4 regions of the Streptodolium elevatio genome follow, and region 4 is predicted to be linked to each of the others. Evidence: riboswitches for the same ligand, from Rfam matches in the RefSeq annotation. Region 4 holds a riboswitch; each other region holds the start of a gene.

Region 1 (5,241 bases), on a different contig from region 4:
CATACTGCTGCGCGGAATTGACCCCCCGGCGAGATGAAGGACAGATCCTTGACGCACGTTCCACCGCCGTGGCCGCCTGCTCAGCCTCCCGGGGCGACGGGCCAATTCCCCTTCCAGCCGGGCGCGTACGCGCCGCACCCCGCGCCGCACCCGTCCGCGCCCTCGTCGGCACCGCCGCCCGGTCCCGGTCCCGGCGGACCGCAGGGTAGGCCGCCCCGGACCTTCGGCACCGTCGCCGGCAAGGTGCTCGCGTACCTGATCAACCCCAAGGGCGCGGCCCAGCGTGCGCTGAAGCCGCAGAACCGGCTGGCCCCGCCCGACCCGCGCATCGACCAGCTGGGCCTGATCCGCACGCTGATCGGGATGGCGGTGGTCGTGTGGGTCGCGGTGAAGTACGACAGCGTCGAGGGCGACAAGGTCTTCAGTGAGGCGATCCTGCACGTCACGATCTCCGTCGTGGTGGCGATGGTCGCCGTTCCGCTCTGTGCGCTGGCCTTCGTACTGCTCTCGCACGACAACGTCCGCCGGGAGACGCGTCGGGCGATGCGCTATCCGATGACCTCGATGGCCTGGTTCCTCGGGGCGGGCGGCATCCTCGCGGCGGTGGCCGCGAGCGGACTCGTCGAGGCCAAGCCGGACCACCCCGCCATGTGGGTTCTTCTGCTGCTGGGACTGGCCGGCTTCATCTGGACCGGCTTCTTCGCGATCTTCGCCTTCTTCCTGGTCCCGCGGCACCTCTTCGCGGCGGCCGACGGGCACCTGCTGATGCCCAGCCTGCTCGCGCCGACGCTGTCCTGGGCGGTCGCCGCCGTCGACTTCGCGTCTCCCGGCAACAACCGGGTGCCCGCGGTGGTCGCCATCGTCGTGACGCTCGGCGGGCCGGTCACCATCACCGCCCTGTCGGTGTGGGAGGCCAAGCGGGTCCGCGAGCTGTACGGGGTGACCTTCCGCGGCGGGCCGTGGCCCGCCCGCGTACCGGCGCACGCGGTGCAGGCGGCCCAGCAGAGGGCCCAGCGCCAGGCGTCCCGGGCCGCGGTGGTGACCGGCTTCGCGAGCGGCGGTCTCCTCGGCTGGCTCCCGCGGCAGGTGGCCCGTGCGGCGTCCGGGTCATGGGCGGCGCCGACCGGCGGCAGCGGCGGCGGCATGGCCGGGTACCAGCCCGGCTACGTCGGGGTACGCCCGTTCCCGCATGTGGCCCACGTGGTCGGGGTGCTCTTCACCTGCGGGTTCTGGAGCCTGGGATACCTGACCTCGTACCTGCGCTGGAAGCGGCGCAACGCCGCGGCCCTTCGCAACCACGGCGGTGCCCCCGGCGGCGGGCCCGGCTGGTACTGACGGGCCGCTCCGGTGCCCGGGCCGGGCGTCAGAGTCCCAGCCCGACCCAGAAGCGTGCGAGCTGGTCGAAGGCCAGCACGGCGACGGCGCCGGACGCGCACACCACCGTCGTGACGAGTCCGGCCGCGCCCCAGGCGCGGTCGGCTCGCGCGGACGTCTCGTCGCGGGCGGCCGGCAGAAACAGCGACAACCCCAGTGCGCCGCCCAGGACCGCGGCGACGATCCCGAGGCCGAACCAGACCACCGACCCGCCCTCGCCACCGGGCACGCCCTCCCACAGCATGGCCATGCCGCCGAGCCCGAGGCCCCAGGCGAGGAGCAGGGTGAGCGCGCGGACCGGGAGCGCGACGAGTGCGGGGGAGGACAACCACATCAGGCTTCGGCGCGTCGCCTCGGTCACCGGGCCTCCAAGGTGTCTGGCAAGAGCGTCTGTCGAGAAATGTCTATTTGGAGATGAGTCGTCATGATTTGACGGCACTCCTTTCGACGCTAGAGCCGACTTCGGCGAGTGGCAGCCCGGCGCATCCGAAGGAGTGACAAACCCTTCTGTTGCCCAAATATGGACAACACGGAACGTATGGTGATTTGCCATCCCGGGCCGTCAAGACGATTTCGAAACTTTTTGGGTAAGCGGACCGTCACGCTCACTCTGCGACATATCCGCATGTCATCCCCGCAGGCAGGAATGGCCGTCATGCGGCTTCGGCGACTTGACGCGGCCTTTATCCGTCCGGAAACGCACCTCGCGAGTTGTGGTCGCACGAACGTTCTGTCTAGCGTCACCCCCGGTTTCGCCGCCCAGGCGTGGCCCGCCGACCGGAACGCCGAATCCCGTCCCCGGTCCCGGCGATGATGCACGACATCCGGACGGGAGCGGGGGAACCAGGTGGTATGCCGTACCCGGACATCCGGGTCCGGCTCGGGGTGAAGCCGCGCAGCGCGCGGCCGGGCCGCTCCGGTCCGAATCCGACAGCTCACCTCGCAGGCGGCAGGAGAGGAACGACTTCATGCTGTCTGCCCACAGCGTTCGCTGCCTGGTGGCCGCCGCCGGTATAGCCGGCCTCGGCGCCACGCTCACCGCGACCGCCGCCCACGCCGCGCCCGCCGCCCCCACCTTCCCGCGGAACGCCCCGGTCTCGGCGCCGGACGACGCGGCCGCCCCCGCACCGGACGTCACCGTCACCCCCGCACCCGCACCCGCCGCCGCCCCGGCCGCGCCCGCCCCGCTCGCCACGTACACCGTGGTCGCCGGCGACACCCTCTCGGAGATCGCCCAGGCGAAGGACATCCCGGGTAACTGGCAGGCGCTGTACGACATCAACCGGGACCAGCTGCCCCGCGGCGCCGACTGGATCGACATCGGCCAGGTCCTCAAGCTCGCGGGTGTCACGCAGGACGCCGCGCCGCAGAGGCCGGCCGCCGCGCCGAGCGCCCCGAGCACGTCGACCACCGAGAAGACGTCCACCAGGACCGCGCCGAAGACCTCGACGAACACCAAGCCGCAGAGCTCGTCGTCGAAGCTGACCGTCGACGCCCCCGCGAAGGCCCCGACCCGGTCCACGAACCAGGACACCTCGGGCACCACCGCCAAGACCACGACCACGCCCAAGACGCCGACGCAGCAGTCGACGGGCAGCACCGTCGCCGCACCGTCGTCCGGCAAGGCCGCCACCGCCATCGCGTTCGCGAAGGCGCAGCTCGGCAAGCCGTACGTCTACGGCGCCGCGGGCCCGGACGCGTACGACTGCTCCGGCCTGGTCCAGGCCGCGTGGAAGGCGGCCGGCGTGTCGCTGCCGCGCGTCACCAACGCGCAGTTCGCGGCCGGCAACAAGGTCTCGGTCTCCAACCTGCAGCCCGGTGACCTGGTCTTCTACTACTCGGGCATCAGCCACGTCGGCATGTACCTGGGCGACGGCAAGATCATCCACGCGCCGAACTCGCGCAGCGTCGTCAAGATCGTCGACGTCGACTCGATGCCGATCGCCGGAGCCACGCGCCCCGCGTGACCCCGCCCCCTCGGTGGCACACCCGGCGGCCCGACCGCCGGAGACACAACCCCTGACCGGCCCCGCGCGGACGGCGGTCCACGCTTCTCAGCTCGTGGACCCGCCGTCCGCGCGGGTGTCCGCAGGGGTCTGCCGCGTTTCTCGCGCCCGCCTCCGGGCAGGCGACGAGTAGAGACCCCGGCGCGGTACGGAGGTGTCCATCATGTCCGGGCCCGCACTCAGCAGACGCGAGCGCCTGATTCTGCGCGACATCGAACGCGACCTCCTCGACGACGAGGAATTCGTGCTCCGCATGAGCGACCTGATGCGTGCCGTGCCTCCGGTCGACGAGCGCACGGCCGGCGAACCTCCGCCCGTCGGGACGCTGCCCGACCGGACCGTGCCGGACCGCGCGCCGCCGCCCGTCGGGCACCCCCGGGAAAGGCCCCCTCGCCGAACGAGGCTGCGCCGGATACGGCCGCCGGGCGCCTCGCCGTACGGCGACGCGCCGCCGCGGGCCCGGTCCCGGCGCACCCGCTTCCGCGAGGCCGTACGCGACCACGGACTGGTGCTCCTCGTGCCGGTTTGCGCCGCGCTGGCCGCCGTGACGTTCGGCGGGGCACCCGTGTACTTCGCCGCGGTGTTCGCCGTCGTGCTGGTGGCGACCGTCGCGGTCGGCGTCAGCCGCTACCGGCACCGCCGTCGCCGCAGGTCCTGAGCACCAGGTCCTGAGCACCAGGTCCGCGTCTCCAGAACCTGGGCACCGGAACCTGAGCACCAGACCCGCCGCACCGGAATCCTGAGCGGCAAGTCCTGATGACCGTGGCCTGAGCGCCGACGACGACGGCCCCGCGCGTCAGCCGATGCCGCCGGTCGCCCGGATGTTCTGGCCCGTGAGCCACCGCGCGTCGTGCCCCGCGAGGAACGCGACCACGTCGGCGACGTCGGACGGCTCGCCGAGCCGTGCCAGCGGCGACATCTGCGCGGCCATCTCCAGCGCCTCGGGCGGGTTGGTGCCGCGCAGCAGGTCCGTGTCGGTCGCGCCGGGGGAAACCACGTTGGCGGTGATGCCGCGTATCCCGAGCTCGCGCGCGGCGACGTACGTCAGCTGCTCGATAGCGCCCTTGCTCGCCGCATAAGGCGCGATGCCGGGGGCCGACCGCACGGTGTTGAGCGTCGAGATCGTGATGATGCGGCCCCCGTCGCGCATCTGCCGGGCGGCGTACTGGAGCAGCAGGAACACCGACCGCATATCGGTTGCCAGGACCTTGTCGAACAGGTCCGGGTCGAGGTCCGCCAGCGGTGTCGGGACGAACGCGGTCGCGGCGTTGTTGACCAGGATGTCGAGGCCGCCGAACTCGGCCTCGGCCTCGCGCACCAGGCGGTCCGCGGCGTCCGGCTCGGTCAGGTCGACCTGCACCGCCCGCACCTTGCCGCCGTGTTCGGCCACGCAGCGCACGACGTCCTCGGCGGCGGCGTGGCTGGTCGCGTAATTGAACAGCACGTGCGCGCCGTCCCGGCACAGGCGTTCCACGATCCCGCGGCCGATCCCGCGCGAACCGCCGGTCACCACGGCCGTCTTGCCCTCCAGCGATCTGCCCTGCGGTGTCTGGTCCTCCGGCATGGGAACTCCCCGAGTCACGTGCGGACAACGTCTCCCAAGCCCTGCCCACGGTGATCACAGGTCATGCCGTCGGGCCGGGCCGCGTCGGCGGGGAGCGTACCGCCGCGGCCGCCCCGCCACTCAGGTCAGCGTGTCGGCGCGCATCACCAGGAGCAGCACGGTCAGACCCGCGACGGCGACCGCCGCGCGGAAGGGCACGGTCGAGTCGGCGTCCGGGACACCGATGCCCAGCCCCGCGGTCGCCGCCGCCGCTGCCAGGACCGCCCAGTCGGTCGGCCGCGCCGCGCCGGCCGGGCC
Region 2 (5,241 bases), on a different contig from region 4:
TGGGGTCCGGGGCCTGCGGCGTGGTGCCTCTACCGCGTCACTGCGATGTCAGTTCGACCGATCGCGAGGATCAGTGGATCAGACGTTGACGCCGTGGGCGCGGAGGTAGGTGATCGGGTTGATGTCCGAGCCGTAGTTCGGGCCGGTGCGCACCTCGAAGTGCAGGTGCGGGCCGGTCGAGTTGCCGGTCGAGCCGACGAGGCCGACCTGCTGGCCGGTCGAGACCTTCTGGCCGACCGAGACGGAGATCTTCGACATGTGGCCGTACTGCGTGTAGCGGCCGTCGGCGTGCTTGATGACGACCTCGTTGCCGTACGCGCCGCCCCAGCCCGCGGAGACCACGGTGCCGGAGGTGACGGCGCTGACCTTGGTGCCGGCCGACGCGCGGAAGTCCTCACCGGTGTGGCCGTTCGACCACATGGAGCCCGAGCGGCCGTACGAGCCGCTCGCCGCACCCGGAACGGGGCGGACGTAGCCGGACGACGACGCCTCGGTCGACGACGAGTTGCCGGTCGACGGCTTGGCGGCGCTCGAGTTCGTGTTGGAGCTCGTGCTCGGCTTGGTGGTCTCGCTCTTGGCGGGGGCCTTGTCCTCGGTCAGCTTCGCGCCCGAGGGCTTCGTGGACGAGGAGGACGCCGACGGGGCCGGAGCCGGCTTCGCCGGGGTGTCCTCGGTCAGCTTCGCCGGGGCCGGGGCCGCGGTGGACTGGCCGCCCAGGGCCAGCTTCTGGCCCGGGAAGATCAGGTTCGGGTTGCCGCCGACGACGCCGCGGTTGAGGTCGTACAGCTTCTGCCAGCCGCCGGTGACGTCGTGCGCCCGGGCGATCTTGAACAGGGTGTCGCCGACGACGACCGTGTAGTCGGCCTTGGCGGTGCTCGCGGACGGCGCGGGGGTCGCCGGCTTGGTCGGGGCCTGCTGCGTCTTCGCCTCGGGCTGCGCGGCCGGCTTGGGGGCGGCGGCCTTGGCGTCCTCGGTGAGCTTCGCACCCGAGGGCTGCTGCGCGGCGGGCTTCGGCGCGGTCTGCGTCGAGGTCTTGCCCTGGGTCTGCGAGGACCCGTTGGACGAGCCGGTGTCGATCGAGGGGGCGCCGCTGTTCTTGGTCAGGCCCGCCTTGACGGAGCAGACCGGCCAGGCGCCGGGGCCCTGGCCCGCGAGCACCTTCTCGGCGATCGCGATCTGCTGGTCCTTGGTGGCCAGGTCGGCGCGCGCGGCGTACTGCGTGCCGCCGAACTCGCGCCAGGTGGAGTTGGTGAACTGCAGCCCACCGTAGAAGCCGTTGCCGGTGTTGATGGACCAGTTGCCGGTGCTCTCGCACTGGGCGACCTTGTCCCAGGTGCTCACCGACGCGGCGGAGGCGGTGGTCGCCCCGATGATCGGGGCGGCGATCGCGGCACCGGTGACACCGGCGGCGACGGCGATGCGCGAGGTCGTGGACAGACGGGTACGGCGATGACGCCCGGTTCCGGACAGCATGAAGCGTTTCCTCTCCTACGCCTGCGAGGTGAGCTGTCGGATTCGGGCTGGAGTTGCCCGGCCGCCCGCGGCGACCCCGGTCGAAGGGTCACTGGTACGGCTTCACCCCTAGCCGTCCTGGTTTGTCACCAGTCCGGCGCGTTACACCTGGTTCCCCCGCTTCTGCCGTGGCTGCTTCTCAGCTGTCCCGTCCCGACCGGCGGCAGAACTAGGCGTTCCGGTGAGAGGGGTCGGTGTGGGGACCGACGCGGAGCACGTTAGGCAGACAGATCCTGAGATCACAAGCGACTCATCGTAAGAACAGGTTTACGTCCGTTTTGTGGTGGGCAAGACGTCACTCCTTGTCACTTTTGGACGGCCGAAGGTGTCCGAATTCCTACCTTCGGTACCGCTCCACTGACCGTTTGTGAAAAACCACCACGCTTCGCGCACGGACGGTGATCGAACGTCAAATCGGTGTGACCTGGCCGACATTCCGAAGGCAAGATCCGAAATGTCCGACATGGGGCTTTGTTCGGCAGGTCATCGGCGCGCATCTCCTTCGATCGGATGACCTGACGGGCACTCTGCCATCATTCGTCCGGATTATCCGGTCGGCCGAGCTCCCTCTCAGGGCCCCAATCAGGGGAATCCCCGCGGTTCGGGAACCGCGCAGACCTCCCAAGCGTGATCTTGAAGGACGAATTCTCGGGAGGTCCTGCCGTGTCCGTGTACGCCTTGCCCGCCGCGGCCGAGCCCGCGGTGCCCCTCGCCGCCGGAGACAACATCGACGTCGATGTCCTCCAGGGCGTCAACGGCCTCGCCGAGGACACCACATGGGCGCACGGCTTCATGGAGTTCATGGGGGAGTACGGCCTCCTCGCGATCCTCGCCGGACTCCTCGGCATCGCGTGGTTCCGGGCCCGCCGGCGTCCCGACCACGACGTCGCCGTCGCCGGGCTCATCTGGGCGCCGATCGCCGCCCTGCTCGCCGAGGTGGCCAACATGCCGCTGCGCGAATGGGTCGACCGGCCCCGCCCCTTCCTGACCCACCCCGACGTCACGGTCCTCGTGCAGGGCAAGGACGACCCGTCCTTCGCCTCCGACCACGCCCTGCTGACGATGTCCCTGGCGATCGCCCTGCTGCTGGTCGACCGGAGGCTCGGCGCTATTGCCGTCCTCGTCGCCGTCCTTCAGGGGTTCGCCCGCCTCTATGTAGGGGTCCACTACCCCACGGACATCCTGGGTGGCTTCGCGCTCGGCGCTCTCGTCGCGCTCGCGCTGTCGCCGCTGGCCCTGCGTGCCCTGCTGCCGGTCGTACGCCGGGTCGAGACCACACCGCTGCGCCCGCTGGTCGTCGCGGAGCCGACCGGCTGACCCACCGCTCGCACCGTCCCGCCGCACACCGCACACCGCGCGCCTGCACGCCGCCCGCAGCCCATCGCGCCCGACGTGGCGTACCCCGCCCTCGACGAGCCACCGCCCGCAAGGGTCAAGATTCCCGAAACCGGGCCCAACCGCGCGCCCTCGGTGCCAGACTCACCCGCGTCCGGTCATCGGATCATCATCCGAGGCGTCACCCCTCCGCGCCGTTTCCCCGGACAGTCGCTCCTGCGCGGCCACCGTCCCGTGGCGCGCGCACTCCACGACGAGGGGTCCACAGCCGTGTCCGCACCGACATCCGCACGCCGCCGTACGCACCGGGCAACCGCCAAGCCCACCCCCGCCGCCGGCCGCGCCGGCACCCGCACCACCACCACCCGTAGCCGTACCCGTACCCGCGCCGCCACCCGCATCTCCGCCGCCGCAATCGTCCCGGCCGCCGCGCTGGCCGCCCTCCTCGCGGGCGCGGCCCCCGCGCAGGCCGCCACAACCCCGGCGCCGACCACACCGCCCCCTGCCGCCATCGCCGCAGCCGCAGAGCCGACGGGCCGGGCCGACGGCCAGGAGCAGGCGGAGCGTGTGGAAGCCGCGCTCCGCGAGGTCGTCGACCTCCAACTCCTCCAGCCCACCTGCGGCGAACGCGGCGCGCTCACCGTCGCCGCCCTCCAGGCGCTGCGCACGATCGGCGTCGAGGTCAAGTCCACCGGACTGCCCAAGATCGACCTCGGGCCGCTCGGCTGGATCGGCATCGGCTCGCAATACCCCGGACGCGCCGTCGCCCTCGAACTCCACCTGCTCCCCGCCGGACCCATACCGGTGAATCTGACGGTCGGCGAGAAGGCGTGCCCGTCGCGCCCCGGAACGCCCGGGCCGCGCACCCCGGAACCGCCTTCGACGGCGACCGCGACGCCCGTCGCGCCCACCTCCGCACCGCCCGCGACCCGTCCTGCCGCGTCCGTGCCCAGCACGAGCCCGCAGCCTTCCGCGCAGCCCGAACTCGCCCGTACCGGCGGCGGATCGCCGACGTGGCCGTTCCTCGTCTCGGGTGCGGGACTGCTCGCCGCGGGCGGTACGACCGCCGTCGTCGCCGCGCGCCGCCGCCGAGCCGGCTGACCCGCCACCCGCGAAGCTGCGCCGTACGCACGCAGTTGGGTACGGTCTGGTGGAGGCGCTCCGGCCCCGGCCGCGCGGCGCCTCCACGGCGGGAACCGCACGCCGTGTCACGGAGGGACTTGAAGCGGCATGGACGAGGCGGGCACGGGGGACAGGGTCGACCCCGGGGCCGAACCAGGCGCCGATCCGGGAGCAGACGCCGCACGCCTGGGCGAACGCCTGAGCCTGCGCGAGCAGGTGGCCCGCGCGATCCGCGCGGCGCTGATCGCCGGCGACATGCGCCCCGGCGTCGTCTACTCGGCGCCCGGCCTCGCCACCCGCTTTGGTGTCTCGGCGACGCCGGTACGCGAGGCCCTGCTCGACCTCGCCAAGGACGGCCTCGTGGAACCCGTGCGCAACAAGGGGTTCCGGGTCCGGGCGCTGTCCGCGCAGGACGCCGAGGAGATCCACCGCCTGCGCCGCCTCCTCGAGGTGCCGACGGTCGCCGAGATCGCCCGCGCCGGTTGTCCCGACGCGCTGCCGACCCTCCGCGCGCTCGCCGACGACATAGTCGCCGCCGCGAAGCGCGGGGACGCGCTCGAGTACGTCGCCGCCGACCAGCGGTTCCACACCTGCCTGTTGCAGCTGTCCGGCAACATGCGTCTGGTCCGCATCGTGGTCGAACTGCGGTCCCAGGCGCGCCTTTACCGCCTGCGCACGCTGCTGGAGCGGGGCGAGGTCGGCCAGGCCGCGGACGAACACCACGAGTTGCTGGACCTGATCGAGGCCCGCGACCCGGACGCCGTCACGCAGTTGATGGAGCGTCACCTCATCTGGACCCGCCGCATGGAGCCCGAGGAACTGGCCGGGCTGCCCGAGTCGCACGCGGCCGTCGGCCCCGGCGCCTCCTGACCGGCAGCCCAACGTCCAAATGCCGCACGCCTGACCACTCCAGCGCCCGATCCGGCCCCAGCGCCGACCACCCCGACGCCCGACCGCCCCACGGCGTCGACGCGCGCATTCGGAGATCCGCCGACATCGGTCCGTCCGGAGGAATTTCCCGTCACGCACCCGTGTCCCCGCGCCCCGCCGCTCGTTGCGTCCCTTGAGCGGTGCCGCGCCTCTCGTGCGCGCACCCGCGCCGACGTCGGGTGCAAGCGTCCGCTTTGGGAGTCGTGGGATGAAGTTCCGGATCGTGCTGACCGGTGCGTGTGTGGGCGCCGTGGGGCTGACCGGGTGCGGCGGGGACACGGGCGACAACGTCCGGCCCGCCGGCGCCGCCGGCTCGGCCGAGGCGGTCGCCGCGGTGCGCGC
Region 3 (5,241 bases), on a different contig from region 4:
GGAGCACCCCCGCTTCCGCGGACCATGCTGCCGCCACCCCTTCGAGTGACGGCCTGGAACGCCCTCAGGCCGCGGTGGCGCCCGCGGCGACGGTCGAGATTCCGAGGCCGCTGAGCGGTGAGCGCGCCGACCAACTCGCGGGAGCGGACCGGCTCGCCGGCCCGGTCGTGGCCGACGGTGGCGACGAACTGGTCGTCGCCGGTCACGTCGGTGCCCTGCACGACCACCCGTTCCCCGGCCGTCAGGGCACGCGGGGAGCCGGATCCGAGCGCACGTGGAGCGCTTTCGCCGTTCCCTCGCGCCACGGTGACGCGTCGCCGAGCGACGGGAACGGGCGTGCTGAAGGCGCGGCGGGGGCGGGCGCCGGCGCGGCGGCCGACGCGGGCCGCAGCCGCATGCCCGGTGAGACGACTTCGGGCCGCGACCGTTCGGCCGACACGCATGCCTCGGGCGGCAACGGCTACGCGGGTCCCGCGGTCGGCGGCGAGGCGTCGCCCGGCGCGGCACACGCTGCCCGGAGCGGCGGCGCGGGTGCCCAGCCGCCGGCGGACGACTCGCGGAGCGGCGGTTCCGCGTACGGCGACGATTCCCTGCTGCGGGCGGCACTGTCCGGCGGCAGGCGCCATGCCCCGGCGAACGGCGCCGACACGGCGGACACCCGCGCAGCGCAGTTGCCCGGGGTCGGCGCGGACGGCGTTGGCGGCGGGGAGAATGCCGGCGGACGCGCCGCCCCGGTGCGGGACGAGGGCGACACCGCGGCCTCGTCGGATGACGACGGCCCTGCCGACGCGGACGCGGACGGCGTGGCCGAGGCGGGATCCGAGTCCGACACCGGCGCTGCGTTCGAGGCCGAGTCGGCGCCGGAATCCGGCGCGGACGCCCACGCCGACGGTCAGGACGGCGCTCACGACGACCCCACCGACCACGACGCCGCGCCCCGCGGGCCGCTGCCCGACGGTGTGCGCCAGCGGGTGATCGCCCTCGCGGCGGACGGCCTCGGCGCCATGACGTCCGACGAGATTCCGGTCCCGCTGCGGCAGTTCGCCCGGTTCACCCCGTCGCGACGGGCCAAGCTGGCGGCCACGCCGCTGGCCGGGGTGCTGGAGAACGACCCGGTGTTCCGGCAGCGGATAGCGGAGCGCCTGCGCCGCGGACTCCCGGACCTCGCGGCGGCTTTGGACGCGGGGCGCCCGCCCGCCGCGGCCGATCCGCTGGACGTCGCCGCCGCCGCGTACCTCCTGCGGCCGCCCGGGTGGGTCGCGCTGCTCGACACCGCGGGGCAGGCCGCCGAGCGCGCGGCCCAGGACCGTGCGGGCGCCGAGGCCGCCGCCGTGGTGGACCGGCTGGAGTCGGAGCTTGGCGCGCTGCGTGCCGCCGCCCGTACCGAGCAGGAGAAGTTGCGGGCCGACCTGGAGGAGGCCCGCAAGGAGGCCGAGCAGTTGCGCCGCCAGGTCCGCGGCCTCCAGGGCGGCGCGAAGCACGCCGAGAAGGAGGCGAAGCGCGCCCAGGCGGAGTTGGCGACCGTACGCGCCGAGGCGCAGACGGCGATCGCCGCCGCGGACAAGGAGACGCGCCGCCTGCGCAGCAGGGTCTCCGAGGTGGAGTCCGCCCTCGAAGCCAGCCGCCGGGCCGCGCGCGAGGGCCGCAGCATGGAGGACACGCGCGTACGCCTGCTCCTCGACACGGTCCTCGAAGCCGCCCAGGGGCTGCGCCGCGAACTGGCCCTGCCGCCGGTCGGCATCCGCCCCGCGGACACCGTCGACGCCGTGGCGCCCGAGGGGGCGAGCCCCAAGGACATCGCCAAGCGCGCGCTCGAAGGCGACGACCCCGCGCTCCTGGACCAGTTGCTGAGCCTGCCGCAGGCGCACCTGGTGATCGACGGCTACAACGTCACCAAGACGGGCTACCCGTCGCTCGCCCTTTCGGAGCAGCGCGTACGCCTACTCGGGGGACTTGCCGTCATCGCCGCGCAGAGCGGCGCCGAGGTCACCTGTGTGTTCGACGGCGCGCAATTGGACGCCCCCGTGCTGCTCGCCCCGCCCCGCGGGGTGCGGGTGCGCTTCAGCAAGGCGGGGGAGACCGCGGACGAGCTCATCCGCCGCCTGGTGCGCGCCGAACCGCCGGGCCGTCCCGTGATCGTGGTCTCGTCGGACCGCGAAGTCGCCGACGGTGTAAGGCGGGCGGGGGCGCGCCCGGTGCCGTCGACGATGCTGCTGCGCCGGCTCGCCCGCGGCTGACCGCCGCGCCGCCCCGTGCGATGCGTCCCATCTCGACCGCCGTGGTTGACATGTGACGTTGTGTCAGTGCCCGTCCCTACCGTGTGTTCCAGGAGCAACCGCTCCATCGCAGCTCCATCGGAACGCAACGGAAGAGGTGGACGACCATGCGGGTCTGCTGCCGTACGTGCCGTGCCCGAGGTCCGGCGTGTGCTGATTGTGTGGTCCCTCAAATTCTCGACGATAAATCGGACTTTTCGCCCGATGCGTCGAAATCCAACGAGTCGGTTCCGGTGTGCCGACACGCCGTGGTGGATGTGGGATATCCCACAATGCGCCGTAACGACACCGATACGGGTGATTCGCCCGTAGGGCGGAATTCGGGAATTACCGGGTGTCTCGACCTCTCGCCGGAAACCGTCGACCGCATAGCCCTGCTCGCTGAGGCGGGCCTGTCCCGCCCCCTCCGGTACGTCCCTGACCTGCGCGAAGATCCGTCGAAGCCGACTCCTCGGGAGCCGCGCCAAGCGGCCGCCGAGCCGCCCGCACAACGCCGTAAACCGCCACGAAAGTATGAACAGATGGTCGCTCTCTGATCACGCTCGGTGGACCCGGAAGCATTAATCACGAGATCTCTTGTAAAACTTCGGCGATTGATTTGAACGGATCAAGCCCGGGTCACTAATGTCTCGGGCTGAGTGCCCGCAATGTCGATCGTCCAGCCAGGGCGGCGGCGGGGACTCCCGCCGAGTCCGACGAGGCCGCGAGGCCGAGCCGGAGCCGGGGAACCATTCCCCGTGGGGTGAATCGACACGAAGTCTGTGTCGTAGGGCGTCTCTTCCGGCCCGAACCCGTCAGCTCACCCGGTAGGCGGGCGTAGGAAGAAGGAGTTCGCCTACGTGGCGTCCCACCGACGGCCGAAGAAACCGAGCAAGGCGCGCGTCGGCGTGCTCACCGCCGCTGCAGCCACCGCGGTGGCGCTCTCGCCCGGCATGTCCCAGGCCGACCCGGCCCCTTCCAAGGACCAGGTCAAGGCCCAGATCAACGAGCTGACCCATCAGGCCGAGGTCGCGACCGAGGAGCTCAACGGCTTCCAGGAGAAGACCGAGCTGCTGCAGGGCCAGGTCTCGCAGATCCAGGAGCGGATCGCCCAGGAGCAGTCCGACCTCATCTCGCTGCAGAGCACCATGGGGGTGATCGCCAGTGCGCAATACCGCAACGCCGGCGTCGACCCCACGCTCCAGCTCATGCTGTCGGAGAAGCCCGACGAGTACCTGAGCAAGGCGGCCGCGCTCGATCAGATCACCGCGCAGCAGGCCGCCTCGATCGAGCAGATCCAGGCCAAGAAGCGCACGCTCGACCAGGAGCGCACCGAGGCCTCCGCGAAGCTCGGCGAGCTCGAGGACACCCGCAAGAACCTCTCGGCCAAGAAGGCCGAGGTCGAGAAGAAGCTCCAGCAGGCCCAGGCCCTGCTGAACACGCTGACCGAGGCCGAGCGCGCCGCGATCCTCGCCGAGGAAGGCCACGGCGACACGATCGAGGCGGACGACCGCGCGTCGCGCGACGAGGCGCGTACCCCGTCGTCCACCGCGCCGACCACCACCAAGCCTTCGCCGACCACCACCAAGCCGGAGACCGAGACCCCCAAGGTCACCGTCCCGGTCAGCGGGCGGGCCGGTGCCGCCGTCGCGGCCGCCGCGTCGAAGGTCGGCAAGCCGTACGTGTACGGCGCGACAGGCCCCAACTCCTTCGACTGCTCCGGCCTCACCGGCTGGGCGTGGAAGCAGGCGGGCGTCTCGCTGCCGCGTACCTCGCAGGCGCAGGCCGGCGCCGGCCGCAGCGTCCCGGTCGACCAGATCCAGCCCGGCGACCTGGTCATCTACTACAGCGGCATGTCGCACGTCGGGATCTACGCGGGCGGCGGGCAGATCATCCACGCCCCCAAGCCCGGCACCAACGTGCGCTACGCGCCGCTGCACTCGATGAAGGTCGTCAAGGTCGTCCGTCCCTCCTGACGCGTCCGCCGACTCACCGCCCCTGATGCCGCACCGCGCCACCGGAGGCCGAACCTCCCGGTCCCCACGCCGGGAGGTTCCCGGTGCGCGGAACTCGGCGGGTGGCCCCGTTCGCGGTCTCGTACGATCAGTCCGTGGACGACCGGGGCCCTAGGGCGCGACGGATCCCGCGGTGGCTCCTGGTATTCGCGGCAATCTGCGCCGCGATATCCACCGGAATCGCCCTGGGAGTCATCGGCCTGGGCTCGGACGGTTCGAGCCGCGGGTCCGCTCCCGGCGCGAGCCCCTCTCCGCCGGTACAGGCCGCCGACCTGCCCGCCGGCCAGGAGAAGCACACCGATCCGCGCAACGAGGCGATCGCCCGGCTGCTGGAGCGCCGGGCGACGGCGGTGCGGACCCACGACCGCGCCGCGTACCTCGCGACGATCGACCCGGCGGCGAAGGCCTTCCACGACGCGCAGGCCGCGGCGTTCGACAACGCGGCGCAGATTCCCTTCGCGTCGTGGGACTACGAACTGGTCGCCGCCGACGCGTTCACCCTTCCGGAGCAGCGCCTCGCGACTTTCGCGGGCGCCACGGTGTTCGCCGCGCAGGTCGACCTGACGTACCGCATCGAGGGCTTCGACAGCGCGCCCGTGCGCAGCCCGCAGTACCTGACCTTTGTGCTCCGCGACGGTGCCTGGTTGATCGCCGCCGACACCGACGGCACCGACAGCGGCATGCGCGGCGCGGTGCAGGTGTGGGACCTGGGACCGGTCACGGTGCTGCGCGGGGACTCGGGCATCGTGCTCGGGGTCGGCGACGGGACAGACCTGCGGTCGTACCAGAAGGACATGGACACCGCGGTGCCCGACGTCCACAAGGTGTGGGGCGGCGTGTGGGCCGGGAAGGCCGTCGTGATCGTCCCGGCCAACCAGGAGCAAATGGCCCGCCTGCTCGGTGCCGAGCCGCAGCAGTACGCGCGCATCGCCGCGGTGACCACCGGCGAGCGCGGCGCCGACGTCGACGCG
Region 4 (5,241 bases):
CCGCGTCGAGTTGGTCGGACAGTTCGGCGATGGCCTGGTCAAGGCTCGCGGCGACGGCCGCGAAGTGCCGTTCGTCCGCGTTGATCAGTTTCCGGTCGGCCTTCGCGGTGAGCTGCTCGGGCAGGGCGAAGGCGCTGGTGGTGGTCGGGGTCATGTCATCGGCTCCGTTCCGAGGTCGCTCCTGGTGGTCCGCCGGGGCGCCGGTGAGCGCCTCGGCATCGCTGTGCCGCGGCGGCGGTGTGGGTCCCGCCTCCGCTTCGGCATCGCTGCACGAGCGGTAATCCGACGACAACGCACGCACGTCGTGAATCTCCCATTTCCGTAGGTTCCGGCTTCGGCCTGCGATTCTGCGGTACGAAGGGGGCCTTGCCGCAAGGCCCCCCATGCGCTATAAGTTGAGAGTGGCAAGGAGAGAACATTCCTCCTTGCCTTTCTTTTTGCGGCGGTTTGGGCCGCACGGCGCCCTGGTTTTGCGACCGTTCGCTTCTGGCTGCCGGATGGGGCTGCCGGCGGACTGCCGGACCGGGGTATCTCACGGGCCGGCGCTATCCGCGGCGAATTCGGGCGAGGCGGTACGGCGCAACGTACGCCATTTGCCTCGCGTGCGCGCCGCAACCCCCCGTCACGCGGCGCAACGCGCGCAGGCGCGGGACGGCCCACAGCAGCCGCGCTCCGGCCGTCGCCTTCGCGCGGACGCCGCCGGCGTGACCGACCGGGGCGGCGGGCCTGGGTTTCGGGAGGGCCGCCGAGACGACGAGCGCCGCCGACGCCGCGAAGCCGGCGACCGTGCCGGCGAAGAGCCAGTCGTACGACGCGACCGCGAGCAAACCGGCCGCGAGCGCCGGGCTGAGCAGGCTCTCCAGGTCGTACGCGAGCCGCGACATCGACAGAGCCCGCGTGTACTGCCGTTCCTCGCGCAGGACTTCGGGGATCGTCGCCTGGAACGTCGGGGTGAAGGCCGCGGACGCCGCCTGGAGCAGGAAGATCAGCAGGTAGATCTGCCACACCTGGGTGACGAACGGCAGCGCGGCATCGTAGGGCGGGCGATGTGAAGGGCCGTGGATTGCGGCACCCGAAGGGCTTGACCTCAAGTTCGCTTCAAGTTCAAGGATGGTCCGCATGAACAGCGACAACGACGCCATCCTGCTCTTCCACAACACGATGCGGATCACCGCCGGGCACCTGGAGGGCTTCCGCAAAGCCATCGCCGACGCCGTCGGGTTCGCCGAACGCCACGGACCCCAGCTCATGGTCGAAGTCTTCGTCGACGAACCGGAGATGACCGCGCACAGTTTCCAGTTGTTCCGGGATTCGGACGCGGTCCGCACGCACTGGCGGCTCGCGGATCCGTACATTCAAGGGGTGATGGAGCACTGCCGCGTCGAGAGCTTCGAGGTGTACGGCGAGCCGGACGCGGAAGTGACGGCCGGTATACGCGAGGGAGTCGGCGAGGGTGCCGTCACCTTCGCCCCGCAGGTCGCCGGATTCCTGCGCTTCGGCGCGGCACTCGCAAGCTGAATGCACGCTGAACTGCCGGACCGGTCAGGCCGTTCGGCAGACCGGTCAAGCCATGTGCGGACCCGGTCGCAGCGACCCGGGTGTGCGGACGCGGCGACGCCCGGCCGGAGGAGTCCGGCCGGGCGTCGGTTTTACTGCTGTCCCGCGTCAGCCCCACAACTGCGCGGGGCGTCTGGTGTGGCTCAGATGCTGACGCCGTGGGCGCGCAGGTAAGCCAGCGGGTTGATGTCCGAGCCGTAGTTCGGGGTGGTGCGGATCTCGAAGTGCAGGTGCGGGCCGGTCGAGTTGCCGGTCGAGCCGGACAGACCGATCTGCTGGCCGGTCGAGACCTGCTGGCCGACCGACACGGACGAGGACGACAGGTGGCCGTACTGGCTGTACTTGCCGTCGGCGTGCTTGATGACGACCTCGTTGCCGTACGCGCCGCCCCAGCCGGACTTGACGACCGTGCCGGAGGTGACCGCCTTGACGGAGGTGCCCGACGCGGCGGAGAAGTCCTCACCGGTGTGGCCGTTCGACCACAGCGAGCCCGAGTTGCCGTACGAGCCGTGCGGCGCGCCCGGGACCGGACGGGTGTAGCCCGACGCGGAGGACGACGACGCGGTGGCGTTGTCGGTCGAGTTCTTGGCCGTGCTGCCGGACTTCGCGGTCGAGCTGCCGGAGTCGGTGCTCAGCTTGGCGCCGGCCTGGTTCTTGGCCTGGTTCTTCGTGCTGCCGGTGTTGGCGGAGGACTTGGTGTCCTCGGTGAGCTTGGCACCGGTCTGCGGGGCCGCGGCCTGGCCGCCGGCCAGGGCCAGCTTCTGGCCCGCGTAGATCATGTTCGGGTTGCCGCCGACGACGCCGCGGTTGTCCTGGTACAGCTTCTCCCAGCCGCCGTCGACGTGCTGGGCGTCGGCGATCTTCGAGAGAGTGTCGCCGACGACGACGGTGTACGAGGTGCTGCCGGTCGACGCGGACGCGGGAGCCTTGCTCTCGGTCTTCGCCTCGGACTTGGTGTCCTCGGAGAGCTGCGAGCCGGACTGGCTCTTCGGGGCGGCGTTCTGGGACTTGGTGGTCGAGCTGCCGGTGGAGCCGGTGTCGATCGAGGGGGTACCGCTGTTCTTGGTCAGGCCCGCCTTGACGGAGCAGACCGGCCAGGCGCCGGGGCCCTGGCCCGCGAGCACCTTCTCGGCGATCGCGATCTGCTGGTCCTTGGTGGCCAGGTCGGCGCGGTCGGCGTACTGGCCGCCGCCGAACGCGTTCCAGGTGCTCTGGGTGAACTGCAGGCCGCCGTAGAAGCCGTTGCCCGAGTTGATGGACCAATTGCCGGTGCTCTCGCACTGGGCGACCTTGTCCCAGGTGCTCACCGGGGCGGCGGAAGCGCTCGTGGCGCCGATCAGGGGGGCGGCGATCGCGGCACCGGTGACACCGGCGGCGACGGCGATGCGGGACTTCGTGGTCAGACGGTTGCGAGTTGCGGACAGCATCAAGCGTTTCCTCTCCTACGCCTGCGAGGTGAGCTGTCGGATTCGGGCTGGAGTTGCCCGGCCGCTCTCGTCCGCCCTTCGGAAAGGGCCGTCGAGCGCGGCTTCACCCCTAGCCGTCCCGGTTGTCGCCGGGCCGGCGCGTTTCACCTGGTTCCCCCGCTTCTGCCGTGGTTGCTTCTCAGCTGTCCCGTCTCGGCCGGCGGCAGAATTCGGCGTTCCGGTGAGCGGGGTCGATGTGTGGGACACCGACGCCGAGAAAGGTAGGCAGACGGACTCCGACAACTCAAATCCCCTCCCCGCAAAGCCGGTTTGGGAATATCGGCGTTCGGGGAATAGGCCACGCGGTGTAGTTCGGGGCGACCGGTATGTGTGCGGATTTCTCCGTACGGTGATCACCGGGCCACGCAGGGCATGATCGCCTCACCCAAAGTGGCCCGGGGGTGATGCAGCGTCGATTCGGTAAAGCAGGGGCAAAGTTATGAGAATCCGGCGCATCACCGCGATTAGGACGTTCCGGATGTGGGGAAGCTGCCTCCCGGCGCGCGCACGAGCCCGCTGAAACCGTCAACACACGTTTGACCGACGGGGCGCGCGCGGATCCACAAGGTCACCGGGGGCATTTCCGGCCGGTGATCCGTCGCGGGACGCGTCGCGTCAGGAGCCGTTCTTCACCGGCTTGTAGAGGTTCACGGCTTGTAGAGGGTCACCGGCTTGTAGAAGAAGGTGCAGTCGCGCAGGACGCCGTCCGGATCGGCCGCGTACGCCGGGACGACGCCGTAGCGCGTCCAGCCCGCCGCCTCGTACATGCGCTCGGCCGGGCTCTCCGTCTCGGTGTCGAGCATGAGCAGCGTGATGCCGGCCTCGGCCGCGTGCGCCTCGGCGGTCGCCAGCAGCGCGCGGCCCAGACCTTGCCCGCGTGCGTCGCGGTGGACCATCAGCTTGACCACGTCGGCGCGGTGCGCGCCGTTCGCCCAGGAGCTGAAGGCCAGGCAGACCGTGCCGAGCACGCGGCCGTGGAAGGCGGCACCGTCGGAGGCGCTGTCGGGGGCGCGGTTGTACGCGGTCCACACGACGAAGGCGCCCGCGCGCACGGCGTCCGCCTGGCTGTGCCACCACGCGGCGCCGTCGCCGGGCGTGAACGGAGTGCGGAAGCCGAGCGACGCACCGCCGGTCACGGTGTCGGCGAGCAGTTCCCCGAGAGCGGGCACGGCGTCGTCGAACGCGTCCGCCGGCAGGCGACGGATCCCGACCCGGGGCGCGGCCGTCACGGCGCGACCACCACGAGTGCGTACCGGACGGGCCGTGCGCCCGGGCAGGCGTACGCGGACGGCCCCCACAACCGGAAGCTCATCGCGTCGCCCTCGTCGAGCGTGTGCGTCGTGCCCTCGACGGTGACGGCGAGCGTGCCGTCGAGGACGCGGATGTGGTGTTCGAGGCCCGGCGTCGGCGGGCCGTCGTACGCGATGTGCGCGCCCGGGGCGAGCAGGCCCTCGACGACCTCGGCGCGCAGGTCCGGGTTCGGCGGGGACACCGAGCGCCGCACGAAGCCCGAGGCCTCGTCGGTCCAGACCCGCTGTTCCTCGGCGCGCACGACGCGGACGGCCTCGGCGCCGGACTCGACCTCGGCGAGCAGACGCGACATCGTGCGCCCGTACGCCGTGCAGAGCTTGTTCAGCAGTGCCGCCGTCGGGCTGATCTCGGCGCGTTCGAGGCGCGAGAGGGTGGAGCGGCTCACACCGGTCCGGCCGGCGAGTTCGTCCAGGGACCAGGTGTGCTCGACGCGTAGCGCGGTGAGTCGCCGGGCGAGGCGTTCGTCGACGTCGTCTCTCATATGCGGGATGGTATCCCGCATATGAGAGAACCGTAGGTGGGGGTTCCGTCGATACACGGTCATCCGCACGCCGTCATCCGCGCCGGGCCAGCCACTCCTTCAGGTACGCGGGCGGCTCGCCCTCCACCCCGGCGTCCGGGCGCGGCGTCCCGGCCGCCGTGCGCAGCGGGACCACCCCGGCCCAGTGGCCGAGCTCTCGGTCGGCCGCGTCCTCGGCGAGCCCGTGCGAGCGGACCTTCGCCGCGACGTCGGACAGGTCGAGGGCGAACAGGCCGGTCTGGGCGGCTTCCTTCGGGCTCGGCGGGCGGCTGTCGGCGTACCGCCCGGGCACGAGGTGGTCGATCATCGTGGCCCAGCCGCGCGCGGTCTCCGCGGGGTCGGTCACCCGGCGCAGCGGCCCGTGGGCGATCACGCAGCGGTAGTCCA

The links. A riboswitch is a leader RNA that binds a small molecule or an ion and turns the genes downstream of it on or off. The one in region 4 is predicted to bind cyclic di-AMP.
Region 1: another riboswitch for cyclic di-AMP. It lies ahead of ACWD12_RS21685 (NlpC/P60 family protein); the one in region 4 lies ahead of ACWD12_RS12920 (transglycosylase family protein).
Region 2: another riboswitch for cyclic di-AMP. It lies ahead of ACWD12_RS36900 (transglycosylase family protein); the one in region 4 lies ahead of ACWD12_RS12920 (transglycosylase family protein).
Region 3: another riboswitch for cyclic di-AMP. It lies ahead of ACWD12_RS38320 (C40 family peptidase); the one in region 4 lies ahead of ACWD12_RS12920 (transglycosylase family protein).

The regions. Positions count from the first base shown of each region.
Region 1 is NZ_JBSFVE010000011.1:246,783-252,023, forward strand. Features, by position in the region: gene ACWD12_RS21675 (hypothetical protein) at 49-1,335, shown strand; gene ACWD12_RS21680 (hypothetical protein) at 1,364-1,735, opposite strand; cyclic di-AMP (ydaO/yuaA leader) riboswitch at 2,148-2,337, shown strand; gene ACWD12_RS21685 (NlpC/P60 family protein) at 2,343-3,341, shown strand; gene ACWD12_RS21690 (hypothetical protein) at 3,544-4,038, shown strand; gene ACWD12_RS21695 (SDR family oxidoreductase) at 4,177-4,944, opposite strand; gene ACWD12_RS21700 (UbiA family prenyltransferase) at 5,065-5,241, opposite strand, start outside.
Region 2 is NZ_JBSFVE010000032.1:13,400-18,640, forward strand. Features, by position in the region: gene ACWD12_RS36900 (transglycosylase family protein) at 79-1,473, opposite strand; cyclic di-AMP (ydaO/yuaA leader) riboswitch at 1,477-1,656, opposite strand; gene ACWD12_RS36905 (phosphatase PAP2 family protein) at 2,176-2,829, shown strand; gene ACWD12_RS36910 (hypothetical protein) at 3,118-3,948, shown strand; gene ACWD12_RS36915 (GntR family transcriptional regulator) at 4,078-4,839, shown strand; gene ACWD12_RS36920 (hypothetical protein) at 5,108-5,241, shown strand, end outside.
Region 3 is NZ_JBSFVE010000037.1:10,812-16,052, forward strand. Features, by position in the region: gene ACWD12_RS38315 (NYN domain-containing protein) at 804-2,237, shown strand; cyclic di-AMP (ydaO/yuaA leader) riboswitch at 2,951-3,105, shown strand; gene ACWD12_RS38320 (C40 family peptidase) at 3,116-4,231, shown strand; gene ACWD12_RS38325 (hypothetical protein) at 4,366-5,241, shown strand, end outside.
Region 4 is NZ_JBSFVE010000005.1:275,310-280,550, forward strand. Features, by position in the region: gene helR (RNA polymerase recycling motor ATPase HelR) at 1-154, opposite strand, end outside; partial or broken gene ACWD12_RS12910 (MFS transporter) at 633-1,028, opposite strand; gene ACWD12_RS12915 (hypothetical protein) at 1,120-1,518, shown strand; gene ACWD12_RS12920 (transglycosylase family protein) at 1,701-2,984, opposite strand; cyclic di-AMP (ydaO/yuaA leader) riboswitch at 2,988-3,161, opposite strand; gene ACWD12_RS12925 (N-acetyltransferase family protein) at 3,671-4,252, opposite strand; gene ACWD12_RS12930 (helix-turn-helix domain-containing protein) at 4,249-4,815, opposite strand; gene ACWD12_RS12935 (pyridoxamine 5'-phosphate oxidase family protein) at 4,889-5,241, opposite strand, start outside.